DNA from 2 places in the Variovorax sp. Soil_C_39 genome. Region 2 is predicted to be linked to the other one. Evidence: predicted binding sites of a transcription regulator. Region 2 holds the regulator's gene; the other holds the start of a gene.
The links. The regulator LexA, encoded in region 2, represses DNA repair genes until DNA is damaged. The targets are predictions, from matches to a motif close to ACTGTATNNNNATACAGT.
Positions count from the first base shown of each region.

Region 1 (4,784 bases), on a different contig from region 2:
AAGCTCGACCTCGGCCGCATCGCCGCGATCTGGCGCGGCGGCTGCATCATCCGCGCGCGCTTCCTGAACCACATCACCGACGCCTACCGCGGCGACCCCGCGCTCGGCAACCTGATGCTCGATCCGTTCTTCAAGGACCTGCTGAACCGCACGCAGCAGAACTGGCGCGAGGTGGTGGCGCTCGCGGTGAGCCACGGCATTCCAGTGCCGGCGTTCAGCGCCTCGCTGGCGTACTACGACAGCTACCGCACCGAGCGCCTGAGCGCAAACCTGCTGCAGGCGCAGCGCGACTTCTTCGGCGCGCACACCTACGAGCGCGTGGACAAGCCCGCGGGCGAGTTCTTCCACACGCAGTGGCCGGAAGTGATCTGACGACCCGGCCTCGTTGACCCGGCCTCATTGAACCGGCCGCATTGAACCGGCCGGGTGCGTCTCAGCCGCGCTCGGCCGACAGCGCGCACCTGACCTGCGCCACCAGTTCCTCCACGGGCGTGGTCGCATCGACCGTGATCACCCCGTCCTCGCCCACCGGCGATTCGAGTGTTTCGAACTGGCTGGCCACCAGGCTCGCGGGAAAGATGTGCGCGCCGGCGCGCGACGCGACGCGGCGCTCGCTCTCCGCGCGGTCGATCTCCATGAAGACGAACTTCAGATCGGGCACGGCCGCGCGCAATTGGTCGCGGTAGGCGCGCTTGAGCGCCGAACTGGCCAGCACCGCACCGCGCGGCTCGGCGGCGAGGGCTTGGCCCAGCGCGTCGAGCCAGCCGGCCCGGTCGGCGTCGGTCAGCGCAATGCCCTTGCTCATCTTTTCATGGTTCTCGGGGGGATGGTGGTCGTCCCCTTCGATCATCGGCAGCGACAGCGCGCTGGACAGCGCTTCGCCGAGCGTCGATTTGCCGCAGCCGGAAACACCCATCACCACCAGCCAGATTCCATCCATGCGCAACTACTCCCTGTGGTCGGTTCGCGAAGGCCCACGCCCCTTGTTTACGAATCTACCTTGATTTGGAGGCCCCCTCCCATGCAAGCCCATGGGGACTGACCCTAGAACAACAGCCCCTGCCCCGCCGCGCCCGGCGGCCGGAAGGCGTCCAGGTCGAGGGCGATGCGCTCGCGGTTGAAGCCGATGCGGCGCGTTGCCTTCTCGAAGCGCTGGTGGATCAGGTCGGCCCAGAGCCCGCTGCCTTTCATGCGCGTGGCGAAGTCGGCGTCGTAGTCCTTGCCGCCGCGCATCTCGTGGATGCGCGCCATGATGCGCTGCGCGCGCTGCGGGTAGTGCAGTTCGAGCCATTCCTTGAACAGCGGAGCCACTTCCCACGGCAGCCGGATCACCGTGTAGAACGCGCTGCGCGCACCCGCCTCCCAGGCAGCCTCGAGCACCTGCTCCATGTCCTCGTTCACGAACGGGATCTGCGGGGCCACGCTCACGCCCACCGGCACGCCGGCTTCGGCCAAGGTGCGGATGGTGCGCAGCCGCCGGTGCGGCGCGGCGGCGCGCGGCTCGAGTTTGCGGGCCAGATCGCCGTCGAGCGTGGTCACGGTGATGTAGACAGCGGCCAGCCGCTGGGCGGCCATCGGCGCGATCAAGTCGAGGTCGCGCTCCACCGTGCTCGATTTGGTGACCAGCGCGAACGGGTGCCGCGTCTCCTGCAGCAGCTCGAGCACCGCGCGCGTGAGCCGCAGCTCGCGTTCGATCGGCTGGTAGCAGTCGGTCGCGGTGCCGATCGCGATGTGGCTGGGCCGGTAGCCCTTGCGCCCGAGCTCACCGCGCAGCACCTCGACGATGTTGCGCTTGGCAATGAGCCGGGTCTCGAAGTCGAGCCCCGGCGACAGGTTGAGATAGCTGTGCGTGGGCCGCGCGAAGCAGTAGATGCAGCCGTGCTCGCAGCCGCGGTAGGGGTTGAGCGAGCGGTCGAACGAGATGTCGGGCGATTCGTTCTGGTTGAGCACCGATTTCACGTCTTCGAGGCGCACTTCGGTCGCGAGCGGCGCCAGGCCGTCGGACTCAGCCGCCTCGTCGGCGAGCGTGCCCCAGCCGTCGTCGAAGTCGTTGCGCTCGTCACGCGAGAAGCGGTGCGCCAGGCGCGTGGCCGCACCGCGGCCCTTGATGGCATGGATCGGGATGAGAGCGGCTGGCATGGCGACCTCTTGGCTGAAAACTGTATGTTTATACAGTTATTTTTGCTCCTGCACCATCCCACAGAATATGATTTCTGTATTGACAGAAATTTCAAGAACATTAGACTTTCACGCATGCAACTCACCGACATCCAGCGCAAGTTCGTTCTCCACTGGGGCGAAATGGGGTCGATGTGGGGCGTCAACCGCACGGTGTCGCAGATCCACGCCCTGCTATTCGCCTATGGCAAGCCGGTACACGCCGAGGAAATTTCCGAGACGCTTGGCGTGGCACGCTCCAACGTGAGCAACAGCCTGAAGGAACTGCAGGCCTGGAACCTCGTGCGCGTCACGCATGTGCTGGGCGACCGGCGCGACTATTTCGAGACCAGCGTCGATGTCTGGGAGCTGTTCCGTACCGTGGTGCGCGAGCGCAAGGAGCGCGAGTTCGATCCCACGGTCCGCGTGCTGCGCGAGCTCGTCGCGAGCCCCGACTTCCAGAACGAACCGGCCGACGCGCAGGACCGCATCCGCTCGACCCTCGACCTGATGAGCAAGCTCGCCACCTGGGCCGACGAGATGCTGCGGCTGTCGCCCGGCACGCTCGACAAGGTACTGAGCCTGGGCGCGAGCGTGCAGAAGTTCGTGCGCGGGGACGCGGCCCCGCCGGCGTCGGCCAGCCAGGGCAATGCCGGCGACGCCGATCCGAACCATGCCGGCCTGCCGATGATCTGAGCGGTGTTTTTTTGTCCATTCATTTCTGTTTTGACAGAAATATCGGAAACACAATATGTCGTCCACCCTCGCCTTCCCGCTGACCGTCTACTACGACGCCAGCTGCCCGCTCTGCGCCGCCGAGATGAAGACCATGGCATCCCGGGACGCAGCGGCGCGCCTGCACCTCGTCGATTGCTCGCACGCAGATTTCCATGGCGGACCCGCGCCACGCCAGGCGCTCATGACGGCGCTTCATGCGGTGGACGCCGAGGGCCGACTTCATGTCGGCGTGGCGGCCATCCGCGCCTGCCGCAAGGCCGTGGGCCTGCCGGCCGGAGGCTTCCTGCTCGACCTGCCGCCGGTGGCGCGACTGGCAGACCGCGCCTACGCCGCGCTTGCGCGCCACCGCCATCGCCTCCCGCGCCCGCTCGTGGCGCTGCTGACGCGCCCGCACACGCGCGGCGGCACCTGTGCCGACGGCAACTGCCGACTGTAGAAAGAGAGAGCCCCGATGCCCAGCATCTTCCAGCCCGACTTCCACTTGCCCGCCACGCCTGGGGCCGCAACGGTCACAAAGGCCGATACGCAGGACTACTTCACCGAAGTGGCCGACGACTACCGCGCATGGAGTCCGAGCTACAACATGCACTTCGGGTTCTGGCGGCTCGGCCTGAACCCGTTCCGGCGCGAAGCGATGCTGGTGGAAATGAACCGGGTCGTCGGCCGTGCGCTCGGGCTCGGCGAGGCCGAGGCGCAGGCGCCGCGCCGCTGCGTGGTCGACCTGGGCTGCGGCGCCGGCGCCACCACGCGCACGCTCCTCGCCGATCATCCCGCGCTCTGCGCCGTCACGGTCACCAACGTGGCGGTGCAGAACCGCATCGCCGCACGGCTCGATGCCGCGGTCGGGGTGGCCGACCGGGTAGCGCACCTCGAGGCCGACTACACGCGCACCGGCCTGCCCGGCGCGCAGGCCGACGGCGCCTGGGCCGTGGAAAGCGCCTGCTACGCCAGCGGAGCCGCCAAGGCGGATTTCGTGCGCGAGGCGGCGCGCCTGCTCAAGCCCGGCGCCCGGCTCGCCGTGGTCGACGGCTTCCTGCTGCGGCCGCGGCCGGGCCGCGTGGCCGGCTGGCTCCACCGCCTGTGGGCCGACAGCTGGGCCGTTCCGACGCTCGCGGTGCGCGACGATTTCGTTGCCGCGCTGCGCACGCACGGCTTCCACGACATCGAGGTGCGTTCGCTGCGCTGGCGCGTGGCGCCGAGCGCGCTGCACATTCCGCTGCTCGCCACGCGCTTCGCGCTGGTCGAACTCTGGAAGGCACGCGGCCGGCTCGGCCCGTGGCGCCGCAAGCACATCGTCGCCAGCTACTGCGCACTCGCGCTGGGCGTGTTCTGGCGCGACTTCGACTACTGCATGGTCACGGCCACGCGCAGCGGCCCGGCGGCGGCATGACGGACCGCCGCCCGGTTTTCCAGCAGGCGCTCGGCGTGCAGTGGGAGCGCCTCGGCGAGGTGATCCGCAGGCACTACACGATGGCGCCGTTCTCGGCCGACCACGTGTGCGTGCGCGGCACCATGGACGAAGTGCACCATGCGCCATGGGCGCGCGTGCTGCTGATGCCCTTCGGCCGATTGTTCGGCGCGCTGGTGCCCTACACCGGCGCCAACGTGCCGATCGACGTGCACTACCGCTGCCGGCCCGACAGCGCCCTGCTGTACTGGGACCGCGTCTTCGGCTTCGAAGGCCGCGCGCCCTTCCACTTCCGCTCGCACATGGCGCTCGGGCGCCGGCACGGCGAGGTGATCGAATACGTGCGCTTCGGCATCGGCATGCGCCTGGCGGTGAGCGCCGAGGACGGCGCGCTGGTGTTCCGCGACCGCGGCTACGTCTGGCGCATCGGCGGGCTGCATCTGCCGCTGCCGCTCGGCCTCCTGATGGGCACTGCCTATGT
Region 1 covers NZ_JBDGJQ010000003.1:520,560-525,343, reverse strand. The annotation lists gene gnd (decarboxylating NADP(+)-dependent phosphogluconate dehydrogenase) at 1-372, shown strand, start outside; gene AC3A6J_RS10495 (gluconokinase) at 434-940, opposite strand; gene AC3A6J_RS10490 (PA0069 family radical SAM protein) at 1,045-2,139, opposite strand; gene AC3A6J_RS10485 (GbsR/MarR family transcriptional regulator) at 2,254-2,853, shown strand; gene AC3A6J_RS10480 (thiol-disulfide oxidoreductase DCC family protein) at 2,909-3,331, shown strand; gene AC3A6J_RS10475 (SAM-dependent methyltransferase) at 3,347-4,285, shown strand; partial or broken gene AC3A6J_RS10470 (DUF4166 domain-containing protein) at 4,282-4,784, shown strand, end outside.
Region 1: the regulator LexA is predicted to act here: its motif matches at 2,159-2,176, upstream of AC3A6J_RS10490 (PA0069 family radical SAM protein).

Region 2 (4,784 bases):
CTCAACGTGGTGGGGTCTGCGCCGAAGTCCTGCTTAAGGACCGGGCCGAAGTAGCTGGACAGGACGAACTGGCCGGCACCCTGCAGCGCCGTGACCGCGACGATGCCCATCAGCACCGGGCTGCGCAGCACGCGCGACCATGCGGCCTTGGACAGTGCTGCGGGATGGATCCCCTGCGGCAGCGTCAGCCAGACCCAGGCTGCGCTCGCGACGCTCAGCACCGCGATGGCCACGAAAGCCATGCGCCATCCAAAGTGCCCCCCGATCAGCGCACCGATCGGGAGGCCCAGCACCGAGGCCAGCGACCAACCGAGAAAGACGAAGGTCACCGCACGCCCGCGCTGTTCCGGTGCCACCAGCAAGCCGGCACAGGCGGCGGCTTGCGGCGTGAAGACCGCTGGCGCGATCACCGTGAGCATGCGCACCGGCAGCAGGGCGCCGAAGCTGGGCATCGCGGCCGCAATGGCGTGCCATGCCGCGTACCAGAGGAGCGAAAGCGCGAGCAGCTGGCGGCGGTCCCAGCCCGCGACCGCGGCCGCCAGCAGCGGCGCGCCGATGCACATCACGATGGCCGCGACCGTGATGAGCTGCCCTGCCGTCGCGACGGAGACCGCGAGCGATGCGCTGATCTCGTTGAGCGTGCCGGGCACCACCATCACGCCCGTGCCAATCACGAAGTTGCCGGCCAGCAGCGCCCAGAGCGCACCCCGGGACGCCGACCGGCTCACGGAGCCGTCTCCGGACTCACCGGCGGACCTGCAGGGCGCCGGGATTCACGATGTTGGTGGGGTTGCCCTTGATGAAGCTCACGACGTTGTCGAAGGCCTGCCCGAAATAGCTCTCGTAGCTTTCCTGCTCGACATAGCCGATGTGCGGTGTGCAGATGCAGTTTTCGAGGCGCAGCAGTGCGTGGCCCTGCAACGGCGGTTCGCTCTCGAACACGTCGATCGCCGCGAGGCCCGGCCGGCCGCGGTTCAAGGCGGCGAGCAGCGCATCGGCCTCGACCAGTTCGGCCCGCGAGGTGTTGACGAAGAGCGCTGTCGGCTTCATGCGCGAGAGGTCCTCGAGCGTGACGAGGCCCACGGTCTCTTCGTTGAGCCGCAGGTGCACCGACAGCACGTCGGCCGCGGCAAAGAACTCCTGGCGGTTCTGCGCCACCTGGAAGCCGTCGGAACGCGCCTTGGCGCAGCTCGCCTCGCGGCCCCAGATCACGACCTGCATGCCGAACGCCTGGCCGTAGCGCGCCACCAGTTGGCCGATGCGACCATAGCCCCAGATGCAGAGCGTCTTGCCCTTGAGCACCGAGCCGAGCCCGAAGTTGGGCGGCATCGACGCCGACTTGAGACCCGACTGCTGCCACGCGCCGTGCTTGAGGTTGCTGATGTACTGCGGCAGCCGGCGCATGGCCGCCATGATCAGCGCCCAGGTGAGTTCGGCGGGCGCCTGCGGCGAGCCGCTGCCCTCGGCCACAGCCACGCCGCGCTCGGTGCAGGCCGCGACGTCGATGTGGCCGCCGACGCGGCCGGTCTGGGAAATGAGTTTGAGCCGGGGCAGCTTCTCGATCAGCTGCCGCGAGATGTGGGTGCGCTCCCGGATCAGCACGATCACGTCGGCGTCTTTCAGGCGCACCGAGAGCTGGCCGATGCCTTTCACGGTGTTGGTGTAGACCTTGGCGGCGTAGGCGTCGAGCTTGGCGGCGCAGCGCAGCTTGCGCACGGCGTCCTGGTAATCGTCGAGGATCACAATATTCATGGCGTGCAATTGTGCCTCGCAGCACTGGCACGGCGCGCGCCTGAACGTTTGGATACCCGGCCCCGGGGAAAGTCACCGGGGCGTGCACGGGCTCAGTGCAGGTGCGCGGACCGCGGTGCGGCACTCACGGCTTCCATGGCCTCGAGCGCGGCGAGCCGGTCGAGCTCGGCGCAGACATCGGCCATACGCCCCGAAATCACCATCCGGTTGGTGCTGCGTTTTTCGCCCTGGTGATCGACCACGCGGATCACGCGCAGCGGCCGTGCAGGCGCGGCAGCGGCCTTGGGTGCCGCCTGGGCATGGGGCCGGGCCGCGCAGGCAGGGCGAACGACGAGGCCGCCATGCAAGCCTGCGGACGCAGCACGGCCATCGCGGTGGCGGGCACTGCGCGCGGGCAGCAACCGGCTGGCCAGCGACTGCAGCGGCATCCAAAGGTCAACGATAGCGAGAAGGGCGATTCCCATGTGAACTCCAAGAAGGTTTGAGGTTGAACACAGGCAGGATTGCTTTCGCCGGACGCAACAGGGTGATGGCGCCAGTTGCGCCATACGCCCGCCACCTGTTGCGGCTGGATGGATGGTTTCGGTTGTCAGCAGCCGGTTTGGCGGCTACATCAGCATGGTGTTGCGGATCAGGCCCACGGCAAGGCCCTCGATCTCGAACGGCTCGCCGGGCTGGACCACGATGGTCGGATAGTCGGGGTTTTCAGCGTGCAGCTCGATCACCTGCTTGTTGCGCTTGAGGCGCTTGACAGTGACTTCGTCGCCGAGGCGGGCCACCACGATCTGGCCGTTGCGGGCTTCCTTGGTGGCTTGCACCGCGAGCAGGTCGCCGTCCATGATGCCGGCGTCGCGCATCGACATGCCGCGCACCTTGAGCAGGTAGTCGGGCTGCTGCTGGAACAGGGTGTTTTCGACGTAGTAGGTCTGGTCGACGTGCTCCTGCGCGAGGATCGGCGAGCCCGCGGCCACGCGGCCGATGAGCGGCAGCGCGAGCTGCGCCATGCCGGGCAGCGAGAGCGAGAACTGCCCGCCTTCGCGGTGCCGGGTCTCGTTGAGCGAGCGCAGCGCGTCGCCCTTGAGCCGGATGCCGCGCGAGGTGCCGCTGACGAGTTCGATCACGCCCTTGCGGGCCAGCGCCTGCAGATGCTCCTCGGCCGCGTTCGCGGATTTGAAGCCGAGTTCGTTGGCGATCTCGGCGCGCGTGGGTGGCGCGCCAGTGCGTGCGATGGCGCTCTGGATCAAGTCCAGGATCTGTTGCTGGCGGGCGGTAAGCTTCACGGCAAACTGCATAGTGGTTCCTTGCGGCACTGGCTAGATATCCAGTAACTGTATTTTTAACCAGTTTTTAAAAGTTGGCAAGCATGGTGAATTCATCAGGTCCTGGTGTGCGGCGTATCGTGGTGTTGGGCACGGGCGGCACCATCGCAGGCCGCGCCGCCGATGACGGCGACAACATCGGTTACACCGCGGGCGAGGTCGTGGTGGCCGATCTGCTTGGCGGCATCGGTGCCCCCGCGGGCTTTGCGCTCGTGGCCGAGCAGGTTGCCCAGCTCGACAGCAAGGACATGGGCTTTGACGTCTGGCTGCAACTCGCCGAGCGCTGCGCTGTGTGGCTCGCCGAGCCTGACGTGGCGGGCGTGGTGGTCACCCATGGCACCGACACCATCGAGGAGACGGCCTTCTTCCTCCACTCGGTGCTCGCGCCGGCCAAGCCGATCGTGTTGACCTGCGCCATGCGCCCGGCAAGCTCCCTCTCGCCCGATGGCCCGCAGAACCTGCGCGATGCCGTCGCGGTCGCCGGCGCGACGGGCGCGAAAGGGACGACTGTGGTCTGTGCCGGCACGGTGCATGGTGCGCTCGACGTCCAGAAGGTGCACACGTACCGTCCTGATGCGTTTGCATCGGGCGACGCCGGCCCGGTCGCCTACGTGGAAGAGGGTGTGGTTCGGCGCCTGCGGGACTGGCCCGGCGCCGTGCCGGGCGGCGCTGGCGTAGGGCTGCGCGCGGTCGCGGGAGCGGTCGCGGCGGCAGGGTGGCCGCGGGTCGAGATCGTCATGAGCCATGCCGGCGCCAGCGGCGCGCTGATCGACCTGCTGTGCCAGGAGCGCGCCGGCGGCGTCGCCGAGCCGGTCCGCGGACTGGTCGTGGCGGCCACCGGCAATGGCACACTGCACCAGACGCTCGAGGCTGCTGCCGTGCGCGCGGAACAGGCTGGTATCCCGGTGTTGCGCGCCACGCGTTGCGCGAGCGGCCGCATTCTGCCGCGGCCCGACGACCGGCTGCGCGATGCGGGCGCGCTGACGCCGGTCAAGGCGCGCGTTGCGTTGATGCTCGAACTGCTGGGAAGGGGAAAAGAAGACGCCGCCTGAACCGCAGCGCCGGCGCGGCGCTCAGCTGCTCAGGGCCGCCAATGCGCGCTGCGTGATCTCGTCGACCGTACCGACGCCCTTGATGGCGCGGTACTTGGGCGCATTGGCCGGGTCGGCCTTGGCCCATGCGGAGTAGTAGTCGACCAGCGGACGGGTCTGCTCGCTGTAGACCTCGAGGCGCTTGCGAACGGTTTCTTCCTCGTCGTCCTTGCGCTGGATCAGGTCTTCGCCCGTGACGTCGTCCTTGCCTTCGACCTTCGGCGGATTGAACTTGACGTGGTAGGTGCGGCCCGACGCAGGATGCGAGCGTCGGCCGCTCATGCGTTCGATGATGTCGCTGAACGGCACGTCGATCTCGAGCACGTAGTCGAGCTTGACGCCGGCCGCCTTCATGGCGTCCGCCTGGGGGATCGTGCGTGGGAAACCGTCGAACAGGAACCCGTCGGCGCAGTCGGGTTGCCCGATGCGTTCCTTCACGAGATTGATGATCAGGTCGTCGCTCACGAGGCCACCCGATTCCATGATCGACTTGGCTTGTTGTCCGAGCGGGGTGCCCGCCTTGACCGCCGCGCGCAGCATGTCGCCGGTGGAAATCTGGGGAATGCCGTACTTCTGGCAGATGAAAGTGGCTTGCGTGCCTTTGCCCGCCCCGGGCGCGCCC
Region 2 covers NZ_JBDGJQ010000002.1:732,856-737,639, reverse strand. The annotation lists gene AC3A6J_RS07555 (MFS transporter) at 1-728, opposite strand, end outside; gene AC3A6J_RS07550 (D-2-hydroxyacid dehydrogenase family protein) at 745-1,752, opposite strand; gene AC3A6J_RS07545 (hypothetical protein) at 1,845-2,216, opposite strand; gene lexA (transcriptional repressor LexA) at 2,361-3,044, opposite strand; gene AC3A6J_RS07535 (asparaginase) at 3,116-4,123, shown strand; gene adk (adenylate kinase) at 4,145-4,784, opposite strand, start outside.